4 regions of the Streptomyces sp. NBC_00466 genome follow, and region 3 is predicted to be linked to each of the others. Evidence: riboswitches for the same ligand, from Rfam matches in the RefSeq annotation. Region 3 holds a riboswitch; each other region holds the start of a gene.

Region 1 (3,202 bases), 2.1 Mb from region 3:
ACAGCCGGCGCCCGTTCACAGCCGGCTCTCCTCCGGGCGGACCGCCGACTTGAGCGGCACGGCCGGATCAGCGGCGCGGGCCGGGTCCACCGGGGCCCCCGACTCGATGAGCTTCCGGCCCTGGGCCAGGTCCCGGGGCCTGCCGACGGCGAGTACCGCGACCAGCCGCTCCTCCCTCAGCCAGCACACCGACCAGGCCGGACCCGACGGGTCGCCGCGCCGGATCAGCGTGTCGGCGGCCGCGTGGTGGCCCGCGTACTGCACGAAACGGCCGAACTGCTCGGACCAGAAGTACGGCACCGGGTCGTAGATCTGCGGCGTCTCGCCGATCACGTCCGCCGCGACCGTGCGCGGGCCCTGGAGGGCGTTGTCCCAGTGGTGGACCAGCAGCCGCTCGCCGTACCTGCGGGAGGGGAAGGACGCGCAGTCGCCGACCGCGTACACATCGGCGACCGAGGTACGCAGCCGCTCGTCGGCCGTGACCGAGCCGTCGGCGCCCAGCGCGATGCCGGAGCCGGCCAGCCAGCCGGTCGCGGGCCTGGCGCCGATGCCGACGAGGACGGCCCCGGCCGGCAGCCGCCGCCCGGATTCCAGGACCACGGCGCCCGGCTCGACGCGGGCCACGCGTGCGTGGGTGATGAGTTCGGCCCCGCTGTCGGCGTACCAGCCGGCCATGGGCGCCGCGATCTCGGCCGGCAGCGCCCCGACGAGGGGCCGCCCGGCCGCCTCCACGACCGTCACCGCGCACCCCGCCTCGCGGGCCGCCGTGGCGAACTCGGCGCCGATCCAGCCCGCGCCGACCACCACGACGTCCCGCCGGTCGGCGAGGACGGCCCGCAGCCGCCCCGCGTCGTCGAGCGTGCGCAGCAGATGGACGTCGGGGACCCCCTCGCTGCCGGGCAGCGTGACCGGACTGGCACCGGTTGCGACGACCAGTGCCCCGTACGGGACAGGGCCGCGCGCGGTGTCCAGTTCCCGGTCGTGCGGGCGTACACCGGTCACCTCGCACCCCAGCAGCAACTCGACCCCGAGCGCGCCGAAGTCGACGTCGAAGGCGGAGCCCTCGGCCTTGCCGAGCAGCACGGCCTTGGACAGCGGCGGTCTGTCGTACGGCTGGTGAGGCTCCTCACCGATCAGCGTGACGGGTCCGGTGAAGCCCTGGTCCCGCAGGGCGACAGCGGTCTGCACTCCGGCCATGCCCGCACCGGCGATGACGACGTTCCTCGGCTCGCTCACCCGATCACCTTAAACAGCTGACACACCGTCAGAACAGGGGGCCGTCCGGGGACGCCTTACGGGGCGGCGGGGGCCGGGGTTAGGCTGGCCACGCTGAACCACTCGCGGGAGTCCGGGCGTACCGGGCTGAGAGGGAGGCTGGACGGCCTCCGACCGTACGAACCTGATCCGGGTCATGCCGGCGAAGGGAGGGGCTGGACGCCCATGCACGCACACCATGCCAACCATCACGCGCACCGCGCCGACACCTCGGACGCGCTGTCGGACGTACTGGTCGTCGGGGGCGGGATCATCGGTCTCGTCATCGCCTGGCGGTCGGCGCAGCGCGGACTGCGCACCGCCGTCGCCGACCCGCAGCCGGGCGGCGGGGCCGCGCAGGTCGCGGCCGGCATGCTGGCCGCCGTCACGGAACTCCATTACGGCGAGCAGGTCCTGCTCGGTCTGAACCTGGAGTCCGCGCGCCGCTATCCGGATTTCGCCGCGGAGCTGGAGGAGGCGTCGGGGCAGGATCTCGGCTACCGCGCCTGCGGCACCCTCGCCGTGGCGCTCGACCTCGACGACCGGGAGCATCTGCGGGAGCTGCACGCACTCCAGCGCCGCTCGGGTCTGGAGTCCGAGTGGCTGACGGGGCGCGAGTGCAGGCGCCTCGAACCGATGCTCGCGCCGGGCGTGCGCGGCGGGCTGCGGGTGGACGGCGACCACCAGGTCGACCCACGACGGCTGGCGAAGGCGCTGGTCACCGCGTGCGAGCGGGCCGGGGTCATCTTTCACCGCGGCTGGGCCGAGCGTCTGACGGTGGAACGCGGCCGGGCCACCGGTGTGGTGCTGGCCGACGGCGTCGCGCTCGGCGCCGGCCAGGTGGTGCTGGCGGCCGGCAGCCGCAGCGGGCAGCTCGCGGGCGTACCGGACGCGGTGCTTCCACCCGTACGCCCGGTCAAGGGGCAGGTACTCCGGCTGACGGTGCCGCGTGTGTACGCGCCGTTCCTCAGCCGGACCGTCCGCGCGGTCGTCCGGGGCAGCCACCTCTATCTGGTCCCGCGTGAGAACGGCGAACTCGTGATCGGCGCGACCAGCGAGGAGCTGGGCTGGGACACCACGGTCACCGCGGGCGGGGTGTACGAACTGCTCCGCGACGCTCATGAGCTGGTGCCCGGCATCACCGAACTCCCGCTCACCGAGACACGCGCGGGGCTGCGTCCCGCGTCGCCCGACAACGCGCCGCTGCTCGGCCCGACCGCGCTGCCCGGCCTCCTGCTGGCCACCGGCCACTACCGCAACGGCGTACTGCTCACCCCCGTCACCGGCGATGTGATGGCCGAACTGCTCACCACCGGGGAGCTGCCCGCCGAGGCCCGCGCCTTCACGCCCCGGCGCTTCTCCCCCGTAGGACAGGAACAGCCCGCATGAACGTGCCGCCCACTCCCATGAACGTGCCGCCCGCGGCTGCCCCGCCGGTCGGGGTGTCCGTCAACGGCGAGCCCCGCACCATCGCGCCGGGCACCACCCTCGATGTGCTGGTCACCGGCCTCACCAGCGCTCCGTCGGGGGTCGCCGCCGCGGTCAACGAGACCGTCGTACCGCGCGGCCTCTGGTCCCGCACCCCGCTCGGCGACGGCGACCGCGTCGAGATCCTCACCGCAGTCCAAGGAGGCTGACCCGGACATGGCAGACGATTCCCTCACCATCGCGGACACCGTCTTCTCCTCCCGGCTGATCATGGGGACCGGCGGTGCGCCGAGCCTCGATGTGCTGGAGAGGTCCCTGGTCGAGTCGGGCACCGAGCTCACGACGGTCGCGATGCGGCGCCTCGATCCCACCGTGCAGGGCTCGGTCCTCTCGGTGCTCGACAGGCTCGCCATCAAGGTGCTGCCGAACACCGCCGGCTGCTTCACGGCGGGCGAGGCCGTCCTGACCGCCCGCCTGGCCCGCGAGGCGCTGGGCACCAACTGGATCAAACTGGAGGTCG
Region 2 (3,202 bases), 2.8 Mb from region 3:
CGCGTACGCGGTGGCCGGTACGGCCACCAGGGCCAGCCCGAGCACGGTGCGCGTGATGATCCTCTTGCTGCGTCCAGCGGTGGTGCGGTGGGGGGCTTTCACCGGTCCTCCAAGGGGAGTTCGAGCGTCGGTGTTCTGTTAGGAAGCTTTCCTATCAGCTGCCCAAGAGGCCGTACACCCCCCGGGGAGAAAGGAGTTGAGCGAATTGGGCGCGCCCTCGATCATTCCCGATCGCTGACTCGCTGGGTTGAGTCGGGATGGCTGAGAGTTCTATGGCCTATTTTGCCCGAATGTGACTCCATGTCGCCGGGTGACACCCGTGCGCCACGGCGGCGGAGGTACCGGCCCGCGCGCGGTAGCGTCTGCGGTATGGACGATCACTCAGTAGTCGATGTCGGCGACGTACGGCTCGCGTACCGCACCTGGGGCGACCCCTTCGGCGCGCCGGTGGTGCTGCTGCACGGTCTCGGCGGCTCATCCGCGACCTGGGAGGAGACCGGCCGGGCACTCGGCAACGAGTGGCGGGTGTACGCCCTCGACCTGCGGGGACACGGGGAGAGCGACTGGCCGGACGAGTACTCGTTCGAGCTCATGCGCGACGACGTGCTGGGCTTCCTGGACGAACTGGAACTGGACCGGGTCGGTGTCGTCGGCCACTCCATGGGCGGCGTCGTCGCCTATCTGCTCGCCCAGGAGCACGCGGACCGGGTGGAACGGCTCGTCCTGGAGGAGGCCCCGCCCCCGTACCCCAGGGAGGCGGCCGAACCGGAGCGCCCCGAAGCGCCGGTCGACTACGACTGGAACGTGGTGCTCGCCATCAAGAACGAGCTCCGGGATCCTCCTCCCGAGTGGGCCGAGCGGCTCGGCGAGATCGTCGCCCCGACACTGATCGTGGCCGGCGGCCCCGACAGCTCCATGTCGCAGGAGCGGATTCCCGACATGGCGGCGGGGATCCCCGACTCCCGGACGATCACGATCCCGGTCGGCCACACCGTGCACGCCCTGGAGCCCGGACAGTTCTCGGCCGCGGTCAGCGACTTCTTCACCAGCTGAGCGGCCGGGCGCGGCTGTTCGGCCCGGTGACCACTGAGACCCGGCACCCGTCGGGGCCGCCCTCCGCAGCCACGCACCCTCTCCATGGACAGCGTGACGCTGCCCGTTAGTCTTGCAGTCGTACCGGACACGGGGTGCCCCGCCCAGGGGCTGAGATCACACCCGCCGAACCTGAACCAGTTAGTACTGGCGGAGGGATGTCGCTCAATGTCATTGCCACCTGCTCCCAGCAGCACGGCCACAGGCCCTCGGTCCGTCTTCGACGGCCGGATGCCCGCCGAGCCCGGCGACCTGCGGATCGAGGCCCGCGGGATCGCGCCGGTGCCCGGGCAGCACCGCTACGGCGGCCCCGGCCGGCTTTTCACCGTGTGGTTCGCCCCGAATCTCACCATGACCGGCGTGTTCACCGGAACCGTCGGTATCGCGCTCGGTCTGGACCTGCCCACCGCCCTGTTGGCCGTTGTGCTGGGCACCTTGATCGGCGCTGTTCCCACCGCGTACCTCGGAACCTGGGGCAGCCGCACCGGGGCAGGCCAGCTGCCGTTGGCCCGGCTCGCGTTCGGCCGGTCCGTCACGGTGCCCGGCCTGCTGCAATGGCTGTCGTCGGTGGCCTGGGACGCGCTCATCGGGCTGTTCGGCGGGGACGCGCTGGCCCGGCTCTGCGGCTGGCCGTTCTGGCTGGGTGTGCTGGTGATGATGGTGGGACAAGGGTCACTCGGAGTGCTGGGCTACGAAGCGATCCACCGGCTGCAGAAGCTGATGACCTTCGTGCTCGCCGCCGCTTTCGTCGCCCTGGCCTTCAGGCTCCCGGACAGCGTCCACCCCGCGGCCGCCGGCAGTGCCCACGGCGCCGACCGCGTCGGCGCGTTCGTACTGACCAGTACCATCGCCCTGAGTCTGGCGCTGTCGTGGGCTCCGTACGCCAGCGACTTCAGCCGCTACCTGCCGCAGGACACCTCCCGGCCGCGTATGTTCTGGTACACGCTCCTCGGCGTCAGCGTCTCCTTCGTGGCCGTCCAGGCACTCGGGTTGTGGGGGGCCACCGTCTTCACCGACCAGACCGCCCGGGGCGTCGACAGGCTGCTGGGCGGCGGCCTGCTCGGCGCGGTGGGGCTGCTGGCCGTGGCGCTGGCCGCTCTGTGCAGCAATGCCATGAACGACTACAGCGGCTCGCTGGCTCTGCAGACCATCGGTCTGCGCGTCCCGCGTCCGTTCGCGGCCGCTCTCGCCGCCGTACTCGGTTTCCCGCTGGTGCTGTGGATGCATGCCGCCGACACCGCCGCGCGCTTCCAGAACGTACTGCTCTTCGTCGGCTACTGGATCCCCGGCTTCGTCGCCGTCGTCGCTGTCGACTGGTTCGCACGGGCTCGCGCGGGCGAACCGGTCGATCCCACAGCGGAGAGCGTCCGCTCGCGGTCCGGCAGGCCCGCTCTGGTGGCATTCTGCGCGGCCTTCGCCGCAGCGGTTCCGTTCATGAACACGGGCCTCTACACAGGCCCGGTGGCTGCGGCACTGCACGGCGCCGACCTGGCCTACTACGCGGCCTTCCTCACCGCGCTCGCCGTCTACGCACCCCTCAGGCTGCGCCGCAGCAGGACCACCCTGCCGGACGCGAGCCCGGCCTGATCCGAACGGAAGACCCTAAGGCTTCCAGTCCGGGCTGCGCCCGCTGAGGCCGATCACCCGGTCCAGGAACGGCGCGTCCTGCGGCACCTCGACCGCCGGGCCGAAGGCAGGCTCGCGCGCCGGGCTGTCCGCCGGAGCGAGCAGTGCGTACGAGACGCCGAGGCTCGCCGGATCGGGTGCGTACCGCTGACCGGTCGCGCGGGCCAGGTCCCAGCCGTGCACGACCAGCTCGTTCAGTGCGATCCGTCCGGCGACCGTGGCGGGGAAGGTGAATCCGCCCGCCCTGGTGTCGCCCTCCCACGCGGCGGGGGAGTGCCAGGCCACGATCAGCTCCTCCAACTGCCGGGGCAGCGCCGTCCGCCAGTCCGCGGCGAGTTCGGGGCCGGCGCCGGTGCCCGGGGCCGTGTCGGTGTGCGGCCCGAATTCCTTCCCTGCCGCCGAGTGGAACGCCACCGTCAGTCCGGAGATGTGGGCGAGCAGGTCCCGGACCGCGAAGTCCGGGCAGGGTGTGGGATCACCCAGC
Region 3 (3,202 bases):
TCCCGTCTCCTGGTTTGAAGACGGCGCCCCGGCAAGCAAGAGTGCCGGGGCGCTTCGGGCAGAACAGGCGAGTAGCCCTACTTGTGCTAGTCCGCCAGCGGCAGGTACACCCGGTTACCGCTCGCTGCGAACTCCTTGGACTTCTCCAACATCCCCGCTTCAATCTCGTCGTCCGAAGCGGAAGAGTGCAGGTCAGGGGCGAATTGCTCTGTGATGCTTTTACTAATCTTCATCGAGCAGAACTTCGGCCCGCACATGGAACAGAAATGCGCGGTCTTGGCCGGCTCGGCCGGCAGCGTCTCGTCATGGAACTCCCTTGCCGTGTCGGGGTCGAGAGCCAGATTGAACTGGTCCTCCCAGCGGAACTCGAAGCGTGCGTCCGAGAGCGCGTCGTCCCACTTCTGCGCGTCCTGGTGCCCCTTGGCCAGATCCGCCGCATGGGCCGCGATCTTGTACGTGATCACGCCGGTCTTCACGTCGTCCCGGTTGGGCAGCCCCAGGTGCTCCTTGGGCGTGACGTAGCAGAGCATGGCCGTGCCCCACCAGGCGATCATCGCCGCCCCGATGCCGGAGGTGATGTGGTCATACGCCGGGGCCACGTCCGTGGTGAGCGGGCCGAGCGTATAGAAGGGGGCCTCCTCGCAGATTTCCTGCTGGAGGTCGATGTTCTCCTTGATCTTGTGCATCGGGACGTGACCGGGACCTTCGATCATCGTCTGTACACCATGACGTTTGGCGACCGTGTTGAGTTCCCCGAGGGTGCGCAACTCCGCGAACTGCGCTTCGTCGTTGGCGTCCGCGATCGACCCCGGCCGCAGCCCGTCACCCAGCGAGTAGGTGACGTCGTAGGAGGCCAGAATGTCCGACAGCTCCTCGAAGTTCTCGTACAGGAACGACTCCTTGTGGTGCGCCAGGCACCAGGCGGCCATGATCGAACCGCCGCGCGAGACGATCCCGGTCTTGCGGCGTGCGGTGAGCGGCACGTACCGCAGCAGCACCCCCGCGTGCACCGTCATGTAGTCGACGCCCTGTTCGGCCTGCTCGATGACCGTGTCCTTGTAGATCTCCCAGGTCAGCTCCTCGGCCTGGCCGTCAACCTTCTCCAGGGCCTGGTAGAGCGGGACCGTGCCGATCGGGACGGGGGAGTTGCGCAGCACCCACTCGCGGGTGGTGTGGATATTGCGCCCGGTGGACAGGTCCATGACCGTGTCCGCGCCCCACTTGGTGGCCCAGGTCATCTTGTCCACCTCCTCCTCGATGGAGGAAGTGACGGCGGAATTACCGATGTTGGCGTTGACCTTCACCAGGAACCGCTTGCCGATGATCATCGGCTCGATCTCCGGGTGGTTGACGTTGGCCGGCAGGACCGCCCGGCCCGCGGCGATCTCCTCCCGTACGACCTCGGGGGAGACGTTCTCCCGGATCGCGACGTACTCCATCTCCGGGGTGATCTCCCCGCGCACGGCGTACGCGAGCTGGCTCACCGCGCGCCCCTCGCGCCCCCTTCTGGGCTGGCGGGGACGGCCGGGGAAGACCGCGTCGAGGTTACGGAGTCCCCCGCGCGGCGATGTGTGCTTGATCCCGTCGTCCTCGGGACGGGCCGGGCGGCCCGTGTACTCCTCGGTGTCGCCGCGACCGATGATCCAGTTCTCCCGGAGCGGGGCGAGCCCACGCCGTACATCGGTCTCGACGGTGGGATCGGTGTACGGGCCTGACGTGTCGTACAGCGTCACGTCCTGCCCATTGGTGAGGTGCACCTGCCTGACGGGCACCCTGAGATCCGCGCGCGAGCCCTCCGGGCCCGCTACGTATCCCTTGTGCCAGCCCGGCTTGCGCTCGTCCTGGTCGGTGGCAGGCGTGCGTGCATCCACTGTGGTCATGAGACCTACTCCCTACGCCGGCATTACCCGGTAACAGGTTCGGCGGTCGGCGCAGCTCACAGCAGTCTGCTGGTCAGCGCCCTCTCAGCCCGGTGCTCCGAGCTCCCGCGTGTGCAAAGGTGCCCCCACGCTAACGCCATTCGCCGCGCACTGAACAGAGGGCCTCCTCGTTCTTGCGATGATCGGGCGGTGACCCCACTCCCCGAACCACCTCCCGGCGGGCACGGCCACACGCACAGCCACGGCCCCGCCGCGCCTGTGTCCAAGCATCTGCGCAAGGTCATCGCGGCGGTGCTGATTCCCTTCGCGGCGGCGGTTGTTGTCGGTCTCGCGGTCTTCTGGCCGGGCGGTGCGCCGCACCATGCCCGCAGCGGTGTCGGGTTCGACCGGCAGACGCAGCAGGGCAATGTGGCGGAGCTCACTCCGGTCAACTGCCAGGACGTGCACGCGAGTCAGTCGTCGACGGCCGGCGGGAGCGCGGCCGGGGGCACTCCGGAACCGCAGTCCGGCGCCGGTGCGTCCCCGCAGGGCACCCCGTGCAAGAAGGCGAAGATCGAGGTGACGAGCGGCAAGGACAAAGGCCGCACCTTCACCGAGATCGTCCAGCCGGACTCCCCGCGCCAGTTGCACCGGGGACAGGGCGTGATCGTGGCGTACGCCCCCGACGCACCTCGTGACCTGCAGTACTCGGTGTCCGACGTGGACCGGAAGTTCCCGATGGTGCTGCTCGCCGGAATCTTCGCGCTGGTGGTGGTCGCCGTGGGCCGGCTGCGCGGGCTGATGGCACTGGTCGCGCTGGCCGTCAGTTTCGCCGTGCTGACGCTGTTCATCCTGCCGGCGATCCTGCACGGGTCGAATCCGCTGGTCGTGGCGGTGATCGGGGCGAGCGCCATCATGCTGATCGCGCTCTACACCTGCCACGGCCTGACCGCGCGGACCTCGGTGGCCGTCATCGGCACGCTGATCTCGCTGATGCTGATCGGGCTGCTCGGTTCGCTCTTCATCGGCTGGGCGAGCCTGACGGGCAATACCGACGACAGCACCGGTCTGATCCACGGCCTCTACCCGCACATCGACATGAGCGGGCTGCTGCTGGCGAGCGTCATCATCGGATCGCTCGGGGTGCTGGACGACGTGACGGTCACGCAGACCTCAGCCGTCTGGGAACTGCACCAGGCCGATCCCACAATGGGGGCCCGCGGGCTCTACCGGGCAGGCATCAGGATCGGCCGCGACCACATCGCGTCCGTCGTCAACACGCTCGTCCTGGCCTACGCGGGTGCGGCGCTGCCCTTGCTGCTGCTCTTCTCCATCGCACAGAG
Region 4 (3,202 bases), 2.1 Mb from region 3:
CAGGATCGCCCAGACCGTGGTGTCGAGGCGTACGCCCCACAGCTGGTCGAGCAGCCCGCCACGGCCGAGCAGTGCGAGGAAGGCCGTCCCGACGACGACGGTGGGCAGCACGAAGGGCACTGTCGCCACCGCGCGCAGCAGCTGCTTGCACGGGAAATCGAACCGGGCGAATACATACGCGCCCGGGAGCGCGATCAGCAGCGTCAGGCCGGTCGACGCGCACGCCTGCCAGGTGGTGAACCACAGGACGTGCAGGATGTCGGGTTGGCTCAGCACCTCGCCGATCCGCCCGAACTGCCAACTGCCGCCCGCCTTGAGGCCACGGCCGACGATGGCCGCCACCGGGTACGCGAAGAAGACCGCGAAGAAAGCGAAGGGCACGGCCATCAGCGCGAGCCGCACCGCCGTCCGGCGCCGGGCCGCCCCGGCCGCGGACGGCGGCCCGGCCTGTACCGCGGGCGGCGGCCCGGTCCGCGCGGGCGCTACTTCAGGACGATCGAGGACCACGACTTGACCCACTGATCACGGTTCTTGGCGATCGTGCCGGGTGCGACGGTCTCGGGCGCGGTGACCTTCGCGCCGAACTCGGTGAACACCGCGGGCTCCTTCGCGCCCTTGACCACCGGGTCCACGAACATGTTGAGCGGCATGTCCTCCTGGAACTTCTTGCTGATCAGGAAGTCGATCAGGGCCTTGCCGCCCGCCTGGTTCTTCGCGCCGTCCAGCAGCCCGGCGAACTCGATCTGCCGGAAGCAGGTGGAGGTGGCGACGCCGGTCGGGGCGGTCTTGGGCTGCGGCTTGGCGTACAGCACCTCGGCGGGCGGGCTCGACGCGTACGAGACGACGAGCGGCCGGTCGCCCTTGGCCTTCTTGCCGCCGGCCGAGCCGGAGAAGTCGTTGTTGTACGCCTGCTCCCAGCCGTCGTCGACCTTGACGCCGTTGGCCTGGAGCTTCTTCCAGTACGCCTGCCAGCCGTCGTTCCCGTACTTCGCGACCGTGCCGAGCATGAAGCCGAGGCCGGGTGAGGAGGTGGCCACGTTCTCGGTGACCAGCAGGTTCTTGTACTGCGGCTTGATCAGGTCGTCGAAGCTGCGGGGCGGGGCGGTCTTGTGGTCGGCGAAGTACTTCTTGTCGTAGTTGACGCAGAGGTCGCCGCTGTCGATGGGGGTGACCCGGTGCTTCGCCGCGTCGAGCTGTACCCCGGAGTCGACCTGGTCCAGGCCCTTCGCCCGGTACGGCGTGAAGAGGCCGTTGTCGAGCGCTCGGGACAGCAGGGTGTTGTCGACGCCGAAGAAGACGTCGCCGCGCGGGGAGCCCTTGCTGAGGATCTCCTGGTTGAGCGCGGCACCGGCGTCCCCGCTCTTGAGGACGTGGACGGTGTAGCCGGTCTCCTTCGTGAACTCCTTGAGCACGGCGGGAGATGCGGCGAACGAGTCGTGGCTGACCAGCGTCACGACCTTGGAGTTCTTGGCGCCCGAACCGGAGTCGTCGGAACCTCCGCAGGCGGCGAGCGTCGAGACGCCCAGCGCGGCGGCCAGCGCGGTGACGGTCAGCTTCCTGGTGGTCAGCGTTCTGCCGGACGTACGCGCTCGCTTGGTGGTGCTCACTGATTCCTCCTGGGATGGACATCCAGGAAGAGACGCGGCCCTGCCCGCGGGAAAGCGGGCAGGGCTGAACAGCTTGAGTAGAGACCGAACTTCCTACCCGGAATGACCCGGGCAAGGTCCAGAGGGTCTGCGGCATGGCCGCACTCTCAGCGCTGTGGCGCTCCCCTGTCGGAATATGAAAATGTGCGGCCCACGTTACACGGACCCTACCGCTGTGACACGGGCCCTACCGCTCAGCGGCCGCCAGCTGCCCGCACGCTCCGTCGATCTCCTGGCCGCGGGTGTCCCGTACGGTCACGGTGACGCCGTGGGCGGCGATCGCATCGACGAACGCCTTCTCGTCCTCCGGCCGGGACGCGGTCCACTTGGAGCCCGGTGTCGGGTTGAGCGGGATCAGGTTGACATGGACCGGCTTGCCCTTGAGCAGCCGTCCGAGCCGGTCGCCCCGCCAGGCGTGGTCGTTGATGTCGCGGATGAGCGCGTACTCGATGGAGACCCGGCGACCGGACTTCGCGGCGTACTCCCAGGCCGCGTCCAGCACCTCACGGACCTTCCACCGGGTGTTCACCGGCACAAGGGTGTCGCGCAGCTCGTCGTCGGGCGCGTGCAGCGAGACCGCGAGGCGGCACTTGAAGCCCTCGTCGGCGAAGCGCAGCATCGCGGGCACCAGGCCGACCGTGGACACGGTGATCCCACGCTGCGAGAGGCCGAGGCCGTCGGGCTCGGGGTCGGTCAGCCGGCGGATCGAGCCGACCACCCGCTTGTAGTTGGCGAGGGGCTCGCCCATGCCCATGAAGACGATGTTGGAGAGCCGCGCGGGCCCGCCGGGCACCTCGCCGTCGCGCAGGGCGCGCATTCCGTCGACGATCTGGTGGACGATCTCGGCCGTCGACAGATTGCGGTCGAGGCCCGCCTGTCCGGTGGCGCAGAAGGGACAGTTCATGCCGCAGCCGGCCTGCGAGGAGATGCACATCGTCACCCGGTCCGGGTAGCGCATCAGCACGGACTCGACCAGCGTGCCGTCGTGCAGCTTCCAGAGCGTCTTACGGGTGGTGTCGTCGTCACAGCTGATGTGGCGCACGACGCTCATCAGGTCAGGGAGCAGCGCCTCCCGCAGCTTCTCGCGCGAGGCGGCCGGGATGTCGGTCCACTCGGCGGGGTCGTGGGCGTACCGCGCGAAGTAGTGCTGCGACAGCTGCTTGGCGCGGAACGGCTTCTCGCCGGTCCCGGCCACGGCGTCCTTGCGCTCGGCGGGCGTGAGGTCGGCGAGGTGGAGCGGGGGCTTCTTGGCTCCGCGGGGCGCGACGAAAGTGAGTTCTCCGGGCTTAGGCATGGTTCATCCAGTGTCGCAGACACGCAACGGTCCACCGGACCGTCGCCCGGAGGCTGTACGACGGCCCGGCGGAGCTGGTCGTCATGGGGCGGGAGCACGCCTGTTCACTGTCCCATCAGCTCTCTGACCGCTTGCGCTGTCCAGTGGCCTGCCGCCCCGGGCGCCGAGGCCACATAGGCGGCCACCGTGCCCGCGCCCCAGGCACCGGTCTGCAGCAGGCCGGAAGCGATGTAGCGCACATACGCCGGAGACGGTTCAGTGA

What was found. A riboswitch is a leader RNA that binds a small molecule or an ion and turns the genes downstream of it on or off. The one in region 3 is predicted to bind thiamine pyrophosphate.
Region 1: linked by a shared signal. The riboswitch ahead of thiO (glycine oxidase ThiO) and the one ahead of thiC (phosphomethylpyrimidine synthase ThiC) in region 3 are both predicted to bind thiamine pyrophosphate.
Region 2: linked by a shared signal. The riboswitch ahead of OG210_RS02090 (cytosine permease) and the one ahead of thiC (phosphomethylpyrimidine synthase ThiC) in region 3 are both predicted to bind thiamine pyrophosphate.
Region 4: linked by a shared signal. The riboswitch ahead of OG210_RS05330 (thiamine ABC transporter substrate binding subunit) and the one ahead of thiC (phosphomethylpyrimidine synthase ThiC) in region 3 are both predicted to bind thiamine pyrophosphate.

The regions. Positions count from the first base shown of each region.
Region 1 covers NZ_CP107896.1:5,425,837-5,429,038, reverse strand. The annotation lists gene OG210_RS24410 (FAD-dependent oxidoreductase) at 16-1,197, opposite strand; TPP riboswitch at 1,331-1,443, shown strand; gene thiO (glycine oxidase ThiO) at 1,441-2,643, shown strand; gene thiS (sulfur carrier protein ThiS) at 2,661-2,891, shown strand; gene OG210_RS24395 (thiazole synthase) at 2,899-3,202, shown strand, end outside.
Region 2 covers NZ_CP107896.1:455,389-458,590, reverse strand. The annotation lists gene OG210_RS02095 (alpha/beta hydrolase) at 370-1,053, shown strand; TPP riboswitch at 1,174-1,268, shown strand; gene OG210_RS02090 (cytosine permease) at 1,261-2,679, shown strand; gene OG210_RS02085 (TIGR03086 family metal-binding protein) at 2,695-3,202, opposite strand, start outside.
Region 3 covers NZ_CP107896.1:3,297,922-3,301,123, reverse strand. The annotation lists gene thiC (phosphomethylpyrimidine synthase ThiC) at 87-1,880, opposite strand; TPP riboswitch at 1,873-1,999, opposite strand; gene OG210_RS14615 (YibE/F family protein) at 2,070-3,202, shown strand, end outside.
Region 4 covers NZ_CP107896.1:1,232,237-1,235,438, forward strand. The annotation lists gene OG210_RS05325 (ABC transporter permease) at 1-387, opposite strand, end outside; gene OG210_RS05330 (thiamine ABC transporter substrate binding subunit) at 483-1,607, opposite strand; TPP riboswitch at 1,680-1,784, opposite strand; gene rlmN (23S rRNA (adenine(2503)-C(2))-methyltransferase RlmN) at 1,834-2,940, opposite strand; gene OG210_RS05340 (histone deacetylase) at 3,045-3,202, opposite strand, start outside.